Regions from separate parts of the Paenisporosarcina sp. P5_A11 genome, predicted to be linked through region 1. Evidence: riboswitches for the same ligand, from Rfam matches in the RefSeq annotation. Region 1 holds a riboswitch; the other holds the start of a gene.
The links. Region 1 has a riboswitch for lysine ahead of AC1DOS_RS00485 (amino acid permease). Riboswitches for the same ligand answer to the same signal wherever they lie in the genome.
Positions count from the first base shown of each region.

Region 1 (16,052 bases):
GCTTAGGATTTTCTTCATCAATCGAGATTTCGCTACTTGCTAAAGTAGAATGTCGTTTTGAGATTTTAGATATCCCTTTTACAATGGATGGTTCTATTATTCGCAAGTCTAGAAAAACGGATGAAATTGAATACGGAATTGATTTTGTAGTGGATAAGGAAAAATCTTCACAACTATTTAAGCAATTAAATGCTTACCAAATTCGCCAACGAAGAGGAATGTTGGTTGATTAGTTAGATCAACCACTTCGCTTGGAGAAGGACATTGAAAAGCACCAATTAAGATGAATTTATCTTAATTGGTGCTTTTTTAATAAGAGGAAAAGTATAGTATAAACAGGTGATAATTTACAAGTATAAGATGATCTATTACATTAAAATCAGAAACTTAAAGAGGAGAGATATGATGGATTACACGGAAGATAAAAGTAAATTTTGGATTTTTTCCTTACTTTTATTAATAATAGCCCCTTTTGTTATCATGCTGACACCCATGATTGTTTCTGTTACACTATCGGATACTCCTGATAAAGTTGTCTTTATTCCGAAAGGTACAAGTATGATGATGTATGGTTTAGCTTTTGCAGTTGTGATCGTTTTTCTATGTGCAATGTATTTTTCAAAATCCAAAATGTTAAATATGTTGCTAGGGTTCATGGCGGTAGTTGGCTTCATCACCATTTTCAGCTTAGGTGTTCAAAACTACGTATATCTCCATAAGGACTTTATCAAAAATAATCCGATCTTGGGTTCTAAGGTTGAATACCAGTGGGAAGACCTTGCGAAAGTGACACACGAAATGTACGACGAAAAAACAAATCGCGAAGAAAACTATATTTTCGAGTTTAAAGATGGTTATACTTTCAGTTTTATTGGATCCGGAATAGTAGATGGAAAGGTGAAAAGTGAAATTTACCAAAAGGTGATGAAACTCGAAGTGCCTTATGATGAATATTAACAGAAGGTAACCCTATTTTGGGAAGCCCTTTTTTTTCGCTTGGTTTCGGCATCTACGGTAGTTTTCATAAATGCAGACAAAAACCCATATAAACATAGAAACAAATATCATAAGGGTGGTAAACATTTCTTCTATATGGGTGGTTGGGTATTTATGTACAGCGTTAGGTTTTAGTATCGGGGGGATTATTGCCTGGATTTTAAAAGGATTTCAGAAGCGAATCGATACTGTTTACAGTATTTGCGCAGGTTTAATTCTTGGATTAATAAGTTTTGAAATTGCTCCTGAAGCAATCGAGTTAGGCAATTGGTTTACTTTTATTTTGGGATTTTTAATAGGCGTTACTTTATTTAAGGTCATACATAAATCGTTTATGATTCAAAGGGTACTTCCAGAAAATAAAGAAAAGCGTAATCCCTTATACACTGGGGCGATGCTAATGTTAAGTATTTCACTTCATAACCTTCCAATAGGAATCACGTTAGGTTCTAATCAAGACTCCACTTTAAGCTTTTCCATCCTTCAAACAATATTTCTTCATAACGTTCCTGAAGGAATTATCGTATTTACTCCTTTATTTATCGCGGGTCTTGGCATCTGGACATTGATCTTTCTTTCGCTTATCGTAGCCTTACCAATAGGGGTTGGTGCATATTTTGGAAATTTTTTAGGCATCGATAATCCGATTTTCTGGTCGATTTTCATCAGTTTATCTATTGGGATGATCTATATGGTGACAGTAAAAGAAATTCTGACTGACTCGATTAAAGACTCTACTTCAACGAAAGTTTTCTTTCTTGCACTCTTTGGTATTTGTGTAATTGGAGTATATTTCGCTTTTATTTAACTTATACAAAATAAGTCCCCCGTTAATATGAAGAGTTTAGCGGGGGACTTTATATAGAAAGGTTTCAATCAAAAGCTATTTTAGAACGGGTTAGGCGGATAACTGTGACTATTAGTAAGAACGCAACGACCAACATGAGAACGGACCCAATGATTACAACTTCTTGCACCGAAAACCATTGTGCAGCTAGCCCCATAATCAATACAACTAATAGTTGAATCGCATGAGCAATCATCCCATATAAGCTCGATATTCTCCCCATCATGTCAATCGGAATATTCTCTTGTATAAATGTCATGAACCCTGTGTTTGCCAGAGAAAGAAAACAAGCGAGAATGAAAAAACCGATACTTGCCATCAAGTAAGTGGTCGAAAAGCTATAGATGACATAGCCGATTGCTACAAGAGGGGACTCACGAATTATTAGGTTCCTGAACAATCAGGAACATTTACACACAATTGAATTAGAGGGTTAAGTGATCTGTACTTGAAAAGATACTTTAACTATAAGTCCTCAGTCTTTTCTAAAGTCATACGTGTCACTGCGAACATCAAGTTCCATTCCATTTATGGATACAATATGTTCAGTGATCCAATCGATTTCGCCTTCTTCCATCCTATAAGCCCAATACAGGTTCCTTTTTTCTCTATTCTTTTCATGGTAGATTACTTCGCCTCTAACTGCAGGTGCAACCGTGGAGTGTGCATTGCTTACATAAGTCAGGACCGTGTACTCTCCGGTGGGGGAGAGTTCCTCAGCTAGCAGTTCACCTTCAGGGACACGGTTTATATTGAAAAATAAATAATTGATAATCATGAACAGGCTGAATAGAAGGAACCCGATAAGCAAAACAAAATAACCTATGCCTTTCAAAAATGTCTTCGACCACATAAACCTCACTCCTCTGTCCTTAATAAACGATGGGAAAAGGAAATGGTTTCAGGAATTTGTTAATGGATAAGTTTACAGACAATTTGTTTGGTAGTATGTTGCAAAGGTTTACTGTCCAGCTGCTTCTCAAACAAAAAGAAAGCTGATTTCAAAAAATTCTTAAAAGCAAGTTGAGCATAGTATGGTTGCAATTCTCCATTAGCGTTTGCCCTTTTTTCTCTAAGAGAGCGATCAAGCGAATAAAGCCAATCCGAAATAATTTCATCAGTTAAATGGTGAGTGGCTAAAGTGACAAATGCACGAGCTAATCGTTCTTCTTCATCGTCTTGATAACCGACTGCAATAGTGAGGAATCGAGCAATATGTTTGAGTACTTTTCGTGCATCTGCTTCTGTTGACAATGGATGTTTGATTAGTGATTCCAATAAATCAGCTCCATGGGCGACGGAATGTGCCCATCCTTTATCTTGAACATAGCCTCTCAAGTCCTGTTCTTTCATCATATAGTCATTTGAAGCATTGATGACTTGAAGGATGATGTCTTCATCGAGTATTTGTTTGGTTACATCATATTCTAAAATTGCCGCAAAGAAGAGAGACGTAAATGAGCGCGTAAAGACAGAATCTGTCGTTGAATTTTCTATATCGAAAAACAAGGAACGATTTTTTAATAGAGAGTTCAATATATATTCCAACTGCTCTTTTTCTAAACGATCTTCGAATATCAGTTTACAAAATGCACTAAAAATAAGTTGATCTCTTACGACAGGGTCGGTCGTGCCAATATTTTCAATCATTTCATCAAGAATATGTATTGATATATGAGTTACTTCCCCAGTGATTATACTAGTTAATGTTGTTTTTAAGTTTTCCATATTATTTCTCCTTTTTGTCTAACTCTACCTTATTTAAGAAAGAATCTTAAGTTGAATTATTGAAGTCTAAATGTCCAAAATACTCGAAGTGTGCCCATTTATTTTTTTACAAAAAATACGCATATATGATAATATTACCACATGATAAAATTACTTAATAGACTGGAGAGAAGTGAATGAGCCAAGGGGTGTACTGTGAAAAATGCGGAAGAGAAATTAAGTTTACTGGTGATTTAGTCACGACCACTTTTATGTTTCAAGTAGTACCTTATCATGAAGATTGTTTTGCAAAAGATTTAAAAGGTTTGCGCACGTTCTTTGTTTCCAATAATCCGATTAACGGAATAGCTGGCAATATTACAGTAATACTTTCAGCAATCATAGGGACATTCGTAATCATCTTTTTAGATGGGCTCACCAGGTTTATAGGCTTATTAGCATTAATCTCTTTAGGTTATCGACTATATTCATATATACGATTTGAAAAGAGATTGCCTGATTGAAGGATTGATGGCGTAAATATTACATAGAAGGACTATCGTAGACCAAGAAAGACGGCATTATCTGACAATTTAATGCTAAACTAGTAATATCTTATTAAAAAATTTGGAGGTAAAAGTGAAAATTCAACGAAAATTTTTAATTGGTCTAGCTACTATTATCATGTTTAGTGGAACGACATTAACAACAGTTCCAGAAACTTCAACAGTTCATGCAGATTCTCCTTATATAAGCTTACAAAAATCGATTAATAGCGTCATGTCTGATAGTAGAATGACCAGTGCATCTACTAGTGTAACGATTCGAAAAGCGTTAACAGGGGAAATCGTCTATCAAAAAAATGGTGATAAAGGCATTACTCCAGCTTCTTCATTAAAAATCCTCACGGCCTCTGCGGCATTGGAAACATTGGGAGAGAATTATCGTTTTTCTACAGATGTGTTAACTAACGGAAATGTTTCAAAAGGAACCTTGTATGGAAATCTGTATCTTCGGGGAAAAGGGGATCCTACTCTACTAAAAAAAGATTTTGATCATTTTGCCAATATGTTGGTCATTAGAGGAGTGAAACGACTTTCTGGCCACATTATTGGTGATGATACATGGTTTGACGCTGATCGACTGTCAGCTGGAATTGCGAAAGAAGATGAATCCTATTACTATGCAGCTCGAATTTCTGCTTTAAGTCTTTCACCGAACACGGACTACGATGCAGGGTCCTTAATTGTTGATGCCAAACCTTCAATCAATGGTCGAGTTGCAAAAATTACGTTAACACCAGCAACAAGTGTAGTCCGTATCGTCAATCAATCAAAAACAGTTCCAAAAGGATATTCAAATACATTGAAGATTAAACGTGAATACGGAACTAATAAAGTCATAATTACGGGTAATGCGCCTATTGGATCTGCTGGAAAGAAAGAGTGGATTGCCGTAGCCAACCCGACCGCTTATGCATTAGATGTGTTTAAAAAATCTTTAGCTTCTAAAGGAATTACATTTGTCTCTACATCTAAAGTTGTTTCAGGGAAAACACCTAATAATGCACGTGTGTTACTCTCGAAAAAATCAATGCCGTTAAAAGATTTAATGATTCCGTTTTTGAAACTAAGCAACAATACGCATGCAGAAGTTTTAGCGAAAGAAATGGGTAAAGTAAAATACGGAGAAGGTAGCTGGGATGCTGGTCTTAAAGTAATGAGAGAGTATGCGGGTTCCGTTGGTTTGGATGTCAACCAATGGGTGTTCGAAGACGCTGCTGGTATGTCACATGCTAACAAAGTACCCTCTAGTCAAATGACTCAATTACTCCATCACGTAAGATCTGAACCATGGTATGGTGTATTTTTAAAAGGACTTCCAATTGCCGGTGGATATGAACGATTCGTGGGTGGTACATTACGTCTAAGAATGAAAACGGCTCCAGCAAAAGGAAATGTGATGGCGAAAACGGGTAGTCTAGACAATGTTAGTGCACTAGCTGGCTATGTGAAAACTAGAGATGGAGAGTTGTTAGTTTTCTCTGTCCAAACTCAGAATACTAAGTCCAGCACGGTTCCTGTTATCGATCGTCTAGCAACAGCTATTGCGAATTCGAAAAAAACTCCTTAACGTATTTCGAAAAGAAAAATTAACAGAAATTCTAAGTTAGATTGCCACAGCCCCAAATTTCATTGGAGCAAGGGCAGTCTAATTTTTATTTAGATAAATTTGGATATTTATGCAGGAATTTAGGGATTTTTTTCGAATGTATGAAATAGATAGAAAAAAATAGCTGGGGGACATTATGAAACTAAAAATTTTACATACTAATGACATACATAGTAATTTTGAAAATTTTTCAAAAATTGCGACATTGATTGCGCAGCATAAAGATGACAATACATTAATTCTAGATGGCGGAGATTTCGCTGACTTTAAAAGCATCGAATTGCAAGGTACGAGAGGAATAACGGCAATTGAACTGCTGGAAGAAGTGGGATACAATGCATTGACTATAGGGAACAATGAAATGTTCAATGGCATGGATACGCTTGAACATATGGCAACCCACAGTTCTGTCCCGTTCATTAGCAACAACTTAGTGAGAAAAGAATTAAGCAACATCAAGGGAGTAGTTACGAGTACAATTATCAATAAAAATGGATTGCGTATACTGATTACGGGCTCTTCACCAGATATGGGTGTGTTCAATGAAGGTCTAGGGATTCATGTGCATCCTTATCAGGTTGCGATTGCGAATGAGATTGAACGAAATGAAGGTAAGTACGATTTGTGTATTTTGCTTAGCCATATCGGAACTGTAGCCGACGAAGACCTAGCGAAAGATATGCCCCAAATAGATGTTATCCTTTCTGCACACGATCACCAACTTTACAAAGAAGCAAAAATCGTCAATGGCACAATTATGAACAGTGCAGGGAAGTACGGAGAATATTTAGGAGTTGTGGAATTAGAAGTGAATCCGAATAGACACATAGAATTGCTTCATTCGGCCACTCTTTCTACCGAACACGGGAAGGAAGATGAGCGTGTACTGGCTATTCTTAAGGATAATAAAGAAATAGCTATTGAAACGTTGAGCAAGCCCCTCTATACAATCAGTCATCCTCTTTGGCATGATGTGCTTGAGGAAAATCCATTGACTAACCTAATTGCGGACGGGGTAAAAGACATGTTGCAGTGCGATATTGGTCTTATTAACAGTGGTATTGTCAATGCGGGTGTCTTTAACGATATTTCCAATAAAAAGCTAATTGAAATCTGTCCATCTCCTTTAAATCCAACGTCGTTTGAAGTGAAAGGAAAAGACATCAAATTAGCTCTTGAGCAATCACTGGATGTCCAAGTTTGTTTGGCAGATGGCAGAGGTCCTGGATTCAGAGGGAAATTCGTGGGAAGACTTCATATTTCCGGTGCTGATATCGTACATAACGGCAAAGTAATCGAAGTGGTCACCATTGGAGGACAACCGATGGAAGATGATGTTTGGTATTCAGTAGCAAGCTCTGATTATTTACAGCGCGGTTCAGGCTATGCATCACTTGCGAACAACCGCAACGATCAATACCAAGCAGAAGAAATCAAAGACGTCATCCGTCAATATGGTAACCAAACAGATTTTGTGGAGCGTGCGATGGATAACCGATGGAAACAGAAAACTAAAATGAACGTATAGAAAAACCGGTGCGGGAGATCTCCCGTACCGGTTTTGTTCATAAACGAAGGTAATTTAAATTAAAATAATCCGACCGCGTTACCATCTGAGTCAACATCCATATTCAATGCGGCAGGTTGTTTTGGTAAACCTGGCATGGTCATGATGTCACCCGTTAGACAGACTAAGAAGCCAGCACCGAGTTTCGGGATAATGTCCCGGATGGTAATGGTAAACCCTTCAGGACGCCCATGAAGGGAAGGTTGATCAGAAAGAGAATATTGAGTTTTGGCCATACAAATTGGCAATGCATCCCAGCCATATTTTTTTAGTTCTACTAGCTTTTTCTTGGCACTATCTGTTAACTGAATGTCAGATCCACCATACACTTGTTGAACAATAATTCGAAGTTTTTCTTCGACCGAATCGGTTTCATCATAAAGCATAGTAAAGTTTTTCGGTTTAGCTAATTCTTCTTTAACAAGCTTAGCTAATTCAAGTCCACCTTTACCACCTTGCTCCCATACATTGGTCAATGCAATCTGAACACTTTGTGATTTAGCCCAATTCATAACTTCTTGTAACTCATCTTGTGCATCTGCTGTAAAACGGTTTAATGCAACGACTGGTTCAATACCAAATTGACGAATCGTATCTACGTGTTTTGCTAAGTTCGACATCCCGCGTTTCACGGCATCAGCATTTGGTTGTGTAAGTTGATTCTTCTCAACATCCCCATGCATCTTGAGGGCACGTACGGTCGCAACAATGACTACGGCATCTGGGTGGAAGTTACCTTTTCTTGATTTGATGTGCATGAATTTCTCAGCACCTAAATCTGCCCCAAACCCAGCTTCCGTTATGACGATATCTGCCAGTCTTCTAGCGGTATTTGTTGCCATCAAAGAATTACAGCCATGGGCAATATTCGCAAAAGGACCACCGTGAATGATTGCAGGAGTACCTTCAATGGTTTGCACCAAGTTCGGCTTGAATGCATCTTTTAATAGCAATGTGAGAGCACCTTCAACACCTAATTGTCGTACAGTTACGGGTTCTTTATCATATGTATAAGCAATGACCATTTGAGCAAGGCGCTCTTTCAAATCTTCGAGGCTGGTTGCCAAGCATAAGACTGCCATAATTTCAGAGGCCACGGTGATATCAAATCCATCTTGTCTAGGAACCCCTTGTAGTGGACCACCTAAACCTATAGTTACTTGTCTTAATGCACGGTCATTCATATCAAGAACTCGTTTCCACGCAATTCTTCTTGGATCTAGATTTAGTGCATTACCTTGATGTAAATGATTATCGATAAGCGCGGATAATGCATTATTTGCTGATGTGATGGCATGTATATCTCCGGTGAAATGAAGATTGATGTCTTCCATCGGCAATACTTGTGCGAATCCGCCGCCAGTTGCTCCTCCTTTCATTCCCATAACAGGTCCTAGCGATGGTTCACGCATTGCGACGATGACAGACTCATGTAGTTGATTAAATGCGTCAGCAAGTCCTACCGTAACCGTCGACTTTCCTTCACCAGCAGGTGTTGGACTGATGGCTGTAACTAAGACGACTTGGCCTTGAGTGGTTACTGGTGGCAGAGAATGGACGTCAATCTTGGCTTTATAATTTCCGTATAATTCAAGTGCCTTTTGTGGTATTCCTGCTTTATCAGCAATTTCCTGTATCGGTAACATCGTTGCATTCGTAGCAATGGATAAGTCTGTAAACGACATGAATTCTCCAACTTTCCTTTTTCCTTTTATGGAAATATTAATTGATCCTGCTTTTCTTATATCGCAATCATGAACTAACTACAGAGTAAATTCAACTTCGCTTATGATTTAACAACCATCTATTTTTAGTTTTCATAATCTACTCCTTTTCCTATTATGATGTGTTTATAGGAATTCACAGAATGACCTTCCTAATTCTCTATTTGACAATACTAACTTACAAAATTCATAGATTCAAGTGAATTTTTAGTTAAAAGTCGAACGATTTAATTATGTTTAATAAAAATAATTCGTCTTTTTATTTCGCAAGGGACACCCAGCTATCTAGAATTGAATGATATATCTTAACCGAAACAACAAAAATAAGCATTCAAGCGCTTGAAGCGTGTGATAAAAGTGAATTCCGGGTATACCTAAACCAAACCACATTCTATAAATGATTCGAAGGAGGAATATGCATGCCCGATAATAAAAATAAAGACAAACACAATCATGATGATAAAACCATTACTCGTAAGGATAATGAAACAAAAAATGTTAAACTTTCATCAAACGATGTTTCAGAAGAGAAAAATGAAAATACAGAGACTGTGGTGACGCAACCCCGCATTAATACAGAAGGTCTCTAATGATCAATGGACTATCTCAGATGAGTTAGTCTTTTTTTATGAGTTCATATTCAACTAGCATTATTAGGATAAAACAGAAGTCTTTTTTGGGATTTCACTCGAAAATTATTAAGCTCTTGGTGTATAATGCAACAGTGAGCAAGCGTAAAGTATACGGTATGAAATTATCATTATTTAGATAGACACACCGGGAAGAGAGTGAATCGAAATGGGACGTAAGTGGAATAATATTAAAGAAAAGAAAGCTTCAAAAGATTCAAATACAAGTCGAATCTATGCTAAGTTTGGACGCGAAATATATGTAGCTGCAAAACAAGGTGAACCAGATCCAGAGTCTAACCGAGCATTAAAAATTGTTTTAGAACGCGCAAAAACATATAGTGTGCCAAAAGCAATTGTCGATCGTGCCATTGAAAAAGCAAAAGGCGGATCAGAAGAAAGTTATGATGAACTACGTTATGAAGGCTTCGGACCAAATGGCTCAATGGTTATCGTTGATGCGCTGACAAATAACGTCAATCGTACAGCTTCAGATGTACGTGCTGCATTTGGTAAAAACGGTGGAAACATGGGTGTCAGCGGATCTGTGGCTTACATGTTTGATGCAACGGCTGTTATTGGGATTGATGGAAAAACGGCAGATGAAATATTCGAACTTTTAGTCGAAGCGGACGTCGATGTACGTGATGTTTTAGAAGAAGAAGAATCAGTCATTGTTTATGCTGAACCAGATCAGTTCCATGCAGTTCAAGAAGCATTTAAAACCATAGGAATTACAGACTTTACTGTAGCTGAACTGACGATGCTTGCGCAAAACGACATTCCTCTTGATGCGGATGCTCAAATTCAATTCGAGAAAATGATTGATGCATTAGAAGATTTAGAAGATGTTCAACAAGTTTATCATAATGTTGATTTAGGCGAATGAAGAGAAATCCAACACCGTAAATGGTTGTTGGATTTTTTTGTTTTTACATACTAAGAAAAATAAAAGAAACAGTTCTAATCACGAAAAAGCGTTGTCCAGCTCCACAGATCAGTCCGCTCCACTTTTCTTGTGAAAATTGAAAAAGGGACATGCCCGATTGGACATGCCCCTTTGATAGACAAGATAACATATAAAGCTTTGAATGATATTTTTCATCCCGAATATTCGGGGAATAATTTCCTAAGAAAGTGTTCCGTTCTTTCCGTGCCGCGGTCATTTGTCCACTGGTTGTCTTCCTTAAGCAACGTAAACCCTACCTTCTTTTACGTCCTTGCGACCCTTTAGTCGCGCCAGTGTGAATAAGTTTAATCAAAAACATCGAGTAGATGCCAGAATTTCAAATCTTAATTGCTATTTGTTAACTAGATTATTATTACATAAAATCTGGGCTATGTCAATTTGTGGTCACTAATTTTAACATAACATGTGAAGCATCCCTGTAAACCATTACCGCTATTAGCATCTTTACGAAATGCTCTTACTTTACTTTCATTTCTTTTGTTATATTAAAAACTCCGCGAAATCCCTAGGTCCCTCTTTATAAATTACATAAGATAATAATAATCATTGAAGGAAAGGGGGACTTTATCATGGATTATTATGGCGGTTACGGTGGCGGTTACGGCGCTTGTGGGGGTTTTGCACCATGTGGTGGTGGTCAGCACGAGGAATGCTGCCCTCGTAGAGGTAGCACTTTTGCATTAATTGTAGTTCTTTTCATCTTATTGATCATTATCGGAGCAACTTTTAACCATAAGAGATGCTAAGTAAGTAGTTACAAGATATTTACGCACGTATAAGTGATGAATATCTTGAAATTCCCCTAAACATTATCCAAATTGAGTAAAGAGTGCCTTAGACGGCACTCTTTTTTATTGTGATTTTATATCTGAACTATCGCTAACCGCAATATGCTTCCAGGTAGTCATTATGGCGTTCAAGGTTGAACAAAACACTATTTCTGTTGCAAAATTATTGAGAGGTTGTTTTGTGTGTATGTTCTACGAAAGATGGCTCATTGCAAGACACGATGTATGATTATGATTGAAGGTCTAAATCTCATGACATTAAAACACCCACTTCATCTACATAATGAAGTGGGTGTTTGCGTATTAAATGTTAGCTTTTTTTACTTGTTTATAAAATAAAATCCCGCTTGCGAGTAAAAGGACTCCAAATGTAAATGTTTTGATATCCGCAGTTCCTGCATAAATCACCCAGATGGAGTAAGCAGTAGCAAGAGCACCGATAATCCCATCTGTAATTCTACTTCTGACATTTGTATATGTTTCCCCAGTAAAGACAAGCTTTAACTGGAATGCAGAGGAAATGAAATAAGGAACTAAATAAGATAGTGTAGCTACAATAATAATGAAATCAAAAGCTGAAGCAATCGTATTCGAAATCGTGGAGAAAATGAACACTTGTCCAATTAAATTCGTGATTATCAATGAAAGGACAGGAATTCCTTTTTTATTTACTTTTGCGAATGAAGGGAGGAATAACCCTTGTTTAGCTGCTTGATAAGGAATTTCAGCACTTAGCATGACCCAACCGATTGTTGAACCAAATAAACTAATCAATCCAATTGCTGCAAMAATTTCCCCGCCTACTGGTCCCAACACAGTTGAAATAGCATCAATTAGCGGTTTATCAGAAGCAATTAAAGCATCATGGTTTAACATACCTAAAACTAATGTGCTGATACCCATATAAAGGGCAAGTGCGATTAGCAGTCCAATCGTTGTTGCGCGCTTAACGTCAATTGATTTTTTAGCTCGTGAAGCAAAAACAATGGCAGATTCAATGCCAAGAAATGCCCAAAGAGTGGCTACTGCGGCACTATTCACTTGCCCAAACAGACTGACTGAATGTCCTAATTCATCGTATCTTGGTGCTACAAAAGGAAGAATATTTGCTTTTTGGAATGCAAATAAACCAATCACAATAAATAAGATGAAACCAATTACTTTTGTTGCTGTGGCAACGAAATTTATCTTACCAGCATTTTCAAGACCATTTAATATAATAAAATGAACACCCCAAAGAAGGAGTGTACAAACTGTAAAGGTTAATGCATTTCCTACTCTTAATGTGAAAGATCCAATTGTAAACAGTTCAGCCTGATTTACTAATATAGGGAAGAACGTAGTTAAATAACCTGCAAAAGTTGTGATGATGGCGATATTACCAGCAACATTCCCAAACCAATATCCCCAAGTAGACATAAATCCTGACATTGTGGAAGCATTACTACCAGACTTAAATAATTCCTTCGCATAAATTTGAGGACCCCCGGTTAGATTAGGTTTTCTTATTGCCAAATTACCAAACACAAGAGCAATCATTAGTACACCGAAACCTGTGACTAACCAAGCCGATATAACGCCAGCAGGGCTTGCAACTTCGCTTAATGTACGAGGCAGCATAAAAATACCGGAGCCCACCATATTTCCAACTACTAACGCAGTTAATATCCATAAACCAAGTTTTTTATTTGTATTCATCGTATTTTCCTCTCTATCGAAACTCGATTGACTCAAAATAAGAAATTACATGTCTTGTCAAAAAGAGTATAAAAAAAGCACACTCAGAAACGGTGTGCAAAAACCGGATCAGTCAAAAGATAGTTCAACATAGTGACTCACTATGACAGTCCTGCCCCTTTCGGATACAGTCCCAGCTCCCATAACCAGAGTGTTATAGTACTTCGGCAATAAATCCTTTCGTTTGATATCAGCAAGTTCTCTGACTCTCCTTCAAACTATTCATATTTATTGCGACCTCTACCTCATCTTGAGCTGATGAGGAATATATTTATTCAACTGTATTAATATAAATACATTCTTAGAGGATGTCAAACATAATCATTGTCACAAGGGAGAGCTAAAAAGTCTGTATACCCACGATAATTATTTTAAAACTGTTTGACTTTGACGTAACGTGAAGGTGTACGATTAACTTATCGGGAGGTGAAGTATGGAATATACGGTGCAAAAGCTTGGGAAGATGGCAGGTATCAGTACCCGGACGTTGCGTTATTATGATGAAATTGGCATGCTCAAGCCGGCGAGAATCAATTCATCAGGATATCGGATTTATGGTGAGAAAGAAGTTAATTTACTGCAGCAAATCATGTTTTATAAAGAACTTGGAATTAAATTAGAGACGATTAATCAAATTGTGACGTCACCAACTTTTGATGAAGCAAAAGCCTTAGCGGATCACCGTTCGCAACTCCTTGATAAGCGAGCCCAGTTAGATTTATTAATTGCCAATGTCGAAAAAACAATTTCATCGAAGGGAGGGGAAATAGAAATGACAGACAATGAAAAGTTTGAAGGATTTAAACAAAAAATGATTGATCAAAATGAAAAGACTTACGGAAAAGAGATTCGCGAGAAGTATGGTGATGAAACCGTCAATAAATCCAATGCAAAAGTAAAAAACATGACGCAATCACAACACGATGAAGTGAAGCGACTTTCCGAAGAAGTACAGACGACTTTAGCTGAAGCATTTAAAACAGGAGATCCATCAAGCGACCTTGCGCAAAGAGCAGCAGATCTGCATAAACAATGGCTTATGTATTTTTGGAATGAATATAGCAAAGAAGCGCACGAAAATCTTGCACAAATGTACGTAGATGATGAACGATTTACCATGTATTACGATAAAGAAGTTCCAGGTACCGCTGAATTTCTTAAAGATGCTATCCATGTCTACACTGGGTTGCGCAAATAAAAAAACGTGTATCGATGACTAAAACATCGATACACGTTTTTGACGTCTGAAAAATTAAGGGTCACGTCTGAAAAATCGATGTTGACGTCTGACTTTTTTGGCTTGACGTCTGAAAAATAGCATCTCACGTCTGAAATGCATTAAATAGGAAATTTCCCTCTATAAAATCATTTGAAATCGAGACATCCCTGGATATGATTTATCCGTTTGAATAACCCATATGTAGGAAACAATAAGTATCTAGACCTTACAGAGAGGAGAGAATTTATGATAAGAAAGCCGTGGTTAATGACTCAGGAATGGCATGACGTATTATTTCTTCATTGGCCTGTTCCTACAGAATTGCTGAGGAATCACATACCTAAAGAACTGGAACTCGATTTATATAACAACATGGCATGGATCGGTTTTGTGTTTTTTAAGGTAAAAGGGAATCGACCTAGGTTTATCCCTCCTATACCTGGGGTGAGTTCTTTTTTAGAATTAAATATTCGAACGTATGTTACATACAAGGGAAGAAGAGGTATTCATGCCTTTAGTTTAGAAGCCAGTAATTCTTTGATTGTTAAGTTGACGACTCTTGGTAACTTTTTGCCTTACCGATATGCGAATGTGAGATTAAAACGACATAAGAAAATATTCACATATAGTATATCTGAAATGTTTATTACTACATTTGAAGTGGTTTCCAAACCAATTGAAAGTAATCATTTTGAACAATGGCTAACGGAGCGTTATCACTTATGGGCCAAAACGCAACATCATTTATTTAGAATAGATACCTATCATTCGCCTTGGGTGTTGCAACATGTAAGCGGAAGAATTCATGATAAATCGAAGTTGTCGTTTTTGCAGAGGGATTTTCAAGAAGATAGTCCAGTCGCTCATTATTCCAAAATGAAAAAAGCGCGATTTTTCGCGCCTGTGAGGGAATATTAAAAGGTTTTTCTTGAACCGTGTTGAGAATTTGGGGAATCGCGAATAGACGACAAGAATGCGCGAATAGACGACAAAAATCCGCGCATAGACACATAAAATCACTATGAAGTTCTAGTCAAGAGGAGTAAGAGCTTTCGTCTGATCCATGTAGATAAAGGCATCATAACGACTTCCGATTTTTGAAGGGACGTAATTGCCATATGCTTCGTATTCGGGATTGTACACCACGCCAATTGCTCTATGGCCAATCCAATTATTAAACAAATGTCGATTTTCTTCATTAAAGATTAACAGTTTATTAATTGCACCTGTATTATGCAGTGCAGCTTCCCAAGAGTCTTTCATGGCTGGAGGCACATCAATTTGTTTATATGCAATTCCCCATTCATCAGCAGCGATGACCGTCCCTCTATTGGTTCCAAATCCCACAGCGTAGACATTTTCCTTTCTATTCTGTTGACGAAGGATTTGCCCAACATTAATCATGCCTGCCGCTTCCATGTCTGTTGCAGATGCGTCTCCAATGTGTGTGTTATGTTCCCAAATGATAATTTTCGCGTCATTACCATGGTAATCCAAGATTTCGTTGATCGCCTCAACCATATGCTCATCCCGAACATTCCAGGACAAATCATCACTTTGAACCATTGCACGATAATATTCTTCAGCATTTTGGACAACCATCGCATTGATTTTAAGATTCAAGTCCAATTCCTGTGGATCTTTGTAGTTTTCTTCGTGAGATCGAATGGAAGTTAAGAGCTTTGAAACCTCATCT
Region 1 covers NZ_JBFUKT010000001.1:88,727-104,778, reverse strand. Annotated here, with positions in the region: gene AC1DOS_RS00550 (PilZ domain-containing protein) at 1-233, shown strand, start outside; gene AC1DOS_RS00545 (hypothetical protein) at 403-957, shown strand; gene AC1DOS_RS00540 (ZIP family metal transporter) at 1,028-1,804, shown strand; gene AC1DOS_RS00535 (hypothetical protein) at 1,869-2,102, opposite strand; gene AC1DOS_RS00530 (DUF5412 family protein) at 2,319-2,696, opposite strand; gene AC1DOS_RS00525 (DUF2785 domain-containing protein) at 2,756-3,571, opposite strand; gene AC1DOS_RS00520 (hypothetical protein) at 3,748-4,074, shown strand; gene dacB (D-alanyl-D-alanine carboxypeptidase/D-alanyl-D-alanine endopeptidase) at 4,190-5,683, shown strand; gene AC1DOS_RS00510 (bifunctional metallophosphatase/5'-nucleotidase) at 5,859-7,250, shown strand; gene AC1DOS_RS00505 (formate--tetrahydrofolate ligase) at 7,310-8,974, opposite strand; gene AC1DOS_RS00500 (hypothetical protein) at 9,433-9,603, shown strand; gene AC1DOS_RS00495 (YebC/PmpR family DNA-binding transcriptional regulator) at 9,812-10,531, shown strand; gene AC1DOS_RS00490 (YjcZ family sporulation protein) at 11,182-11,358, shown strand; gene AC1DOS_RS00485 (amino acid permease) at 11,704-13,098, opposite strand; lysine riboswitch at 13,211-13,388, opposite strand; gene AC1DOS_RS00480 (MerR family transcriptional regulator) at 13,571-14,335, shown strand; gene AC1DOS_RS00475 (YqjF family protein) at 14,603-15,274, shown strand; gene AC1DOS_RS00470 (erythromycin esterase family protein) at 15,386-16,052, opposite strand, start outside.

Region 2 (5,436 bases), on a different contig from region 1:
TTCAGATGGTTTAGTATTAGTTGATTTCTGGGCACCTTGGTGTGGACCATGTAAAATGATCGCTCCAGTTTTAGAAGAATTAGATGCTGAAATGAGCGAAACAGTAAAAATCGTAAAAGTAGACGTTGATGTTAACCAAGAAACTGCTAGCAACTTTGGCATTATGTCGATTCCAACATTAGTACTATTCAAAGACGGGCAACCAGTTGATAAAGTAGTTGGATTTAACCCGAAAGAAGCATTAGTAGAACTTGTAAACAAACACTCTTAATTAAACAGTATTATAAGTAATAGTAAAATAATATTAAAAACCGGGTACCCATGGGCACCCGGTTTTTTTCAACAGGTGATGACAAGTATGAATGAATTAATACAACAGAAATGCGCAATTTTACCAGACCATCCTGGTGTTTATTTAATGAAAGACAGACAGGATACGATTATTTATGTTGGTAAAGCAAAAGTATTGAAAAACCGTGTGCGCTCGTATTTCACGGGTAGTCATGACGGGAAAACACAACGTCTCGTCAATGAAATCGTAGACTTCGAATATATCGTGACATCATCAGACATTGAAGCGCTCATTTTAGAGTTAAATTTAATCAAAAAACATGATCCGAAATATAACATCATGTTAAAAGATGATAAAACGTATCCATATATTAAAATAACTGGTGAAAAACATCCGAAATTGATTACGACACGACAAGTTAAAAAGGACAAAGGAAAATACTTTGGGCCTTACCCTAATGCGTATGCCGCTAGTGAAACCAAAAAACTACTTGATCGTTTATACCCACTGCGAAAATGCCCGACATTACCAGACCGGGTTTGTTTGTACTATCATTTAGGCCAGTGTTTAGCACCTTGTGTAAAGCCTATTGAGCAAGATGCATATCGGGAGATTATTGATGAAATTACACGTTTTTTAAATGGTGGTTATCAGCAAGTCAAACAAGAACTAACAGAAAAAATGTCATCAGCGGCCGAGAATTTGGAATTTGAAAGAGCAAAAGAATACCGTGATCAAATCACACATATAGAAACAGTCATGGAAAAACAAAAAATGACGACGAACGACTTTACGGATCGTGATATTTTTGGCTTTGCCATTGATAAAGGTTGGATGTGTGTTCAAGTTTTCTTTGTGCGACAGGGTAAACTAATAGAACGAGATGTATCGGTATTCCCGTTAATCCAAGATCCTGATGATGAATTTTTAACATTTTTAGGTCAGTTTTATGATCAACCTCATCATATAAAACCTAAGGAAGTATTGTTGCCGCTTTCAGTTGATTTAGAATTAGCTAAGCAATTGCTTGAAATCAAAGTGGCTTCTCCAAGTCGTGGCAAGAAAAAGCAGATGATTGAATTAGCGACTAAAAATGCCGAAATTGCCATACGAGAGAAATTCCAGCTTATTGACCGCCAAGAACAACGAACAATTGGTGCTGTAGAAGAATTAGGTATAGCCATGAACATTGCTCCGCCGCTTCGGATTGAAGCATTTGATAACTCTCATATTTATGGAGCAGATGCAGTTTCAGCAATGGTTTCATTTATTGATGGCAAACCGAACCGAAAAGATTATCGTAAATACAAAACAAAAACTGCAGCACGACATGATGACTACGGGGCGATGCGAGAAGTTATTCGACGTCGATATACACGTGTGTTAAATGACCATCTACCTCTTCCAGATTTAATTGTCATTGATGGCGGGAAAGGGCAAATGGAAAGCGCTCGAGAAATTATTGAAGACGAACTAGGTTTATCCATTCCGATTGCGGGTCTTGCGAAAGATGCGAAACACCAAACATCTTCTTTGTTATACGGAGAACCACCTCAAATCATCCCGTTAAAACGAACGAGTGAAGGTTTTTATTTACTGCAACGTATTCAAGATGAAGTGCATCGATTTGCGATTACTTTCCATCGACAACAACGAGGCAAGCAAACCATAGCTTCGGCTTTAGATGGATTTGAAGGAATAGGTCCTAAACGCAAAAAAATGTTACTTAAACATTTTGGCTCTGTAAAACGTATTAAAGAAGCATCTGTTGATGAATTAAAAGGATCAGGGTTGCCTTTGCAAATTGCTGAATCCATGTCTGAATACTTTAAAAATGAGTCATTGTCAAAAGAGTAATCTTATGATATTGTTGACTCACTGAAATTGAATCACTAATGAAAGTTCAAAGTATGTTTGAACTATCATTGAAAAAGTGGTGATAGAGGTGCGAAAATCATCAGTAACTTGCATGAGGATGAACAGATCCGTTGACTGCTTTTGAAAGGGAAATTCGCCGAAGTACGATATTAACTGTCTAATGTCGCACTGGTTTTGCATTGAATAAATGCAGGATTGTCAGAATCTAATTGGATTCTGGAGGGCTATCTTCACATGGACGCTTCTTTAAGAACGGTCATGCATGGAGACAGCTTTTCACGATCACTCGTGGATAGGCTGTCTTTTTTAGCTTCTTTGGAAATAAGGGAGAGTTTACATTGAGTCGTTTGGTCATGAAATTTGGAGGAACATCAGTTGGCAACACAGAACGCATTCGAAACGTCGCAAAGCGCATCATAGGTGAAACTGCAAAAGGGCATGAAATTGTTGTGGTTGTCTCAGCAATGGGCAAAACGACTGATGAATTAATGCGTTTAGCACAAGATTTATCAGCAGAGCCTTCAAAACGTGAAATGGATATGTTGCTATCAACTGGAGAACAAGTGACGATTTCCTTACTTACGATGGCACTTCAACATATGGGGCAAGATGCGGTGTCATTCACTGGCTGGCAAGCAGGAATTGGAACAGAATCGGTTCATCGTAATGCTCGAATCGAGCACATTGATACCATTCGCATTGAACAAGCTTTGACCTCTGGACAGGTAGTAGTGGTTGCTGGGTTTCAAGGCATGGACGCATTCGGTGAAATTACAACGCTCGGACGTGGAGGTTCTGATACAACGGCTGTTGCAATAGCAGCAGCCATTCAGGCGGACCAATGTGATATTTACACGGATGTCAATGGTATTTATACATCAGATCCACGTTGCGTGGAAGGTGCTCGAAAATTACAGGAACTAGCATATGATGAAATGCTAGAGCTTGCCAATTTAGGTGCGGGTGTATTACATCCACGTGCAGTCGAATTTGCCAAAAATTATTCCATGCCACTTAGTGTTCGATCTAGCTTAACCGAAGAAACAGGGACGATATTATTGGAGGAACCCACATTGGAGAAAAACCTAATTGTGCGCGGTGTTGCATTTGAACCGGAGATTGTTCGTATGACGGTAGCATATAAAGTGCCATTTAACGGCTCTCTCGCAAAAATTTTCACAACACTAGCTAAACATCATGTGAACGTTGACATTATTGTTCAAAGTATCATGGAAGGCATACAACCAAGTGTGTCATTTTCTATTAAAAAAGAAGATTTTGCTGAAGCGGTACAAGTGTTAGAAAGTAATAAAGCTGATCTTGGTTACCAATCTATGAATTACGAAGTAGGTTTAGCCAAAGTTTCAATCGTTGGATCAGGCATGGTATCTAATCCTGGTGTAGCTGCTCAAATGTTCGATCGTTTGCGCATAGAAGGAATTCCCGTGAAAATGGTAAGTACATCAGAAATTAAAGTTTCGGTTGTTGTCCCTGAAAGTGAAATGCTAAAAGCGGCCAATGCATTGCATGATGAATATGAATTAACTGCAGTTCGAGTGTAAGGAAGTTTCATGATATAATGGGAATATATTCATAATCATGAGAGGTAGTGTGAGAAATGAACTGGCATCTAGTGGAGGATTTAATCAAAAAAGCACAGCGTGAGGGACAGTTTGACAATTTGCCTGGAGCGGGAAAACCTTTACCACCAGATGAATTTGCTCATTACCCGGAAGATATTCGAATGGTCATGCGCATCTTGAAAAATTCAGGACATGACGCAGAAGCTCAATTCATAAAAGAAGAAATGAGCGATTTGCAACATCAAATGAAAAAAGCCTTAGGTAAAGAAAAAACCGAATTGGAACAACAATACAATCAAAAACTGACACAAATGAACCGAATGTTATCGAAAAAAGGGATTCAAACAAATAGTAGTGCTTTTAAGCAATATCAATCTGAAATGAGCGATAGATTTAAATGGGATTAAAAAAGCTGGTAGTCACTTTGAAGTGACGCCAGCTTTTTTTGTATTTCGACCAAAAAGTGCAACTGAGCGGTTGCTCAGTCGCACTTTTTGGCGTTGACGTCTGAAAAGAGATGGGTGACGTCTGAAAAAAGAGGCGTGCCGTCTGAAAAAGGAAATGACGTAGGAAAAAAGTGAGTTGACGTAGGAGATTTGAGCATTGACGTAGGAAAAATGAGGGTTCACGTAGGAAAAAATCGCATCGACGTAGGAATCCATCAATTCCCCCTCAAAAAAACCAGCATGCACCCAAAAGGTGCATGCTGGCTGGTTCCACTAAATCTTTTCTTTTAAATCCCATTTTATATGAAAGTGGATGATGTTTTTCTTTATAAATTTTTCCTCGAAGCATTCTGTCAAGTAGCCACCTAACTTTTGTTGCTGTTGCGCCAAAAAGCCAGCTTCTAGGCGAAAACAACGCTTGTCGATTTGAAGTGCATCTGGTTCGCCAGTTAGTGTATAAAATGCTTCATCCTTTGAAAGACTATCAAGAGTTAACACACCCCAGCCAGCTTCTTCAAAAAAGGAAGATACTTCCTCCATTGAGAACAGCTGAAACTTGCGTGCTAATTCTTTTCCTGACCAATATAAAATATCATCTTCATGCTTGCCTAAAATTGTCGAAAGTACATGATCTCTAATTAATTCATATCCAAAAGCTGGTACTGTTTTTGTATCTGTCAATGTCATATAAATCCCGCTTTCTAACTAAATTCACGTTTAACTTTATTAATCTAAGAATTATTCATGTGCAAGGTAGGAAAAAGATGAGAAATCGAGAATTATCCTGCATTTTAATGTCATATGTAGTAGGCTACCTTGTCTTGACGCTCCCTTATGATGGGAGTACAATAAACATGTCATAATATTGTACCATGATGAGATATGCAGTCAATGTTGCTTTCGTTTCATACGAGGGTCTAAATTTGTCTGTCTATTTTGAAGTAATGAGGGGGGTAACAGTCTTGTCGAAAGATAATGAATTTTATTTACGCCGGTTGCATTCTCTACTTGGAATTATTCCAATAGGTTTGTTCGTGGCACAGCATTTGGTTATTAACCATTTTGCTACGCAGGGACCTGAGGCATTTAACAAAGCTTCGCACTTTATGGAAAGTTTACCATTCGTATTATTTTTGGAATGGTTTGTCATCTACATTCCTTTAATGTTCCATGCATTCTATGGTGTGTACATATCTTTTACTGCAAAAAGTAACACACAGCGTTATGGCACGTTCCG
Region 2 covers NZ_JBFUKT010000138.1:3,535-8,970, forward strand. Annotated here, with positions in the region: gene trxA (thioredoxin) at 1-271, shown strand, start outside; gene uvrC (excinuclease ABC subunit UvrC) at 359-2,149, shown strand; lysine riboswitch at 2,225-2,405, shown strand; gene AC1DOS_RS15195 (aspartate kinase) at 2,509-3,732, shown strand; gene AC1DOS_RS15200 (DnaJ family domain-containing protein) at 3,789-4,160, shown strand; gene AC1DOS_RS15205 (YslB family protein) at 4,473-4,886, opposite strand; partial or broken gene AC1DOS_RS15210 (succinate dehydrogenase cytochrome b558 subunit) at 5,162-5,436, shown strand, end outside.
Region 2: linked by a shared signal. The riboswitch ahead of AC1DOS_RS15195 (aspartate kinase) and the one ahead of AC1DOS_RS00485 (amino acid permease) in region 1 are both predicted to bind lysine.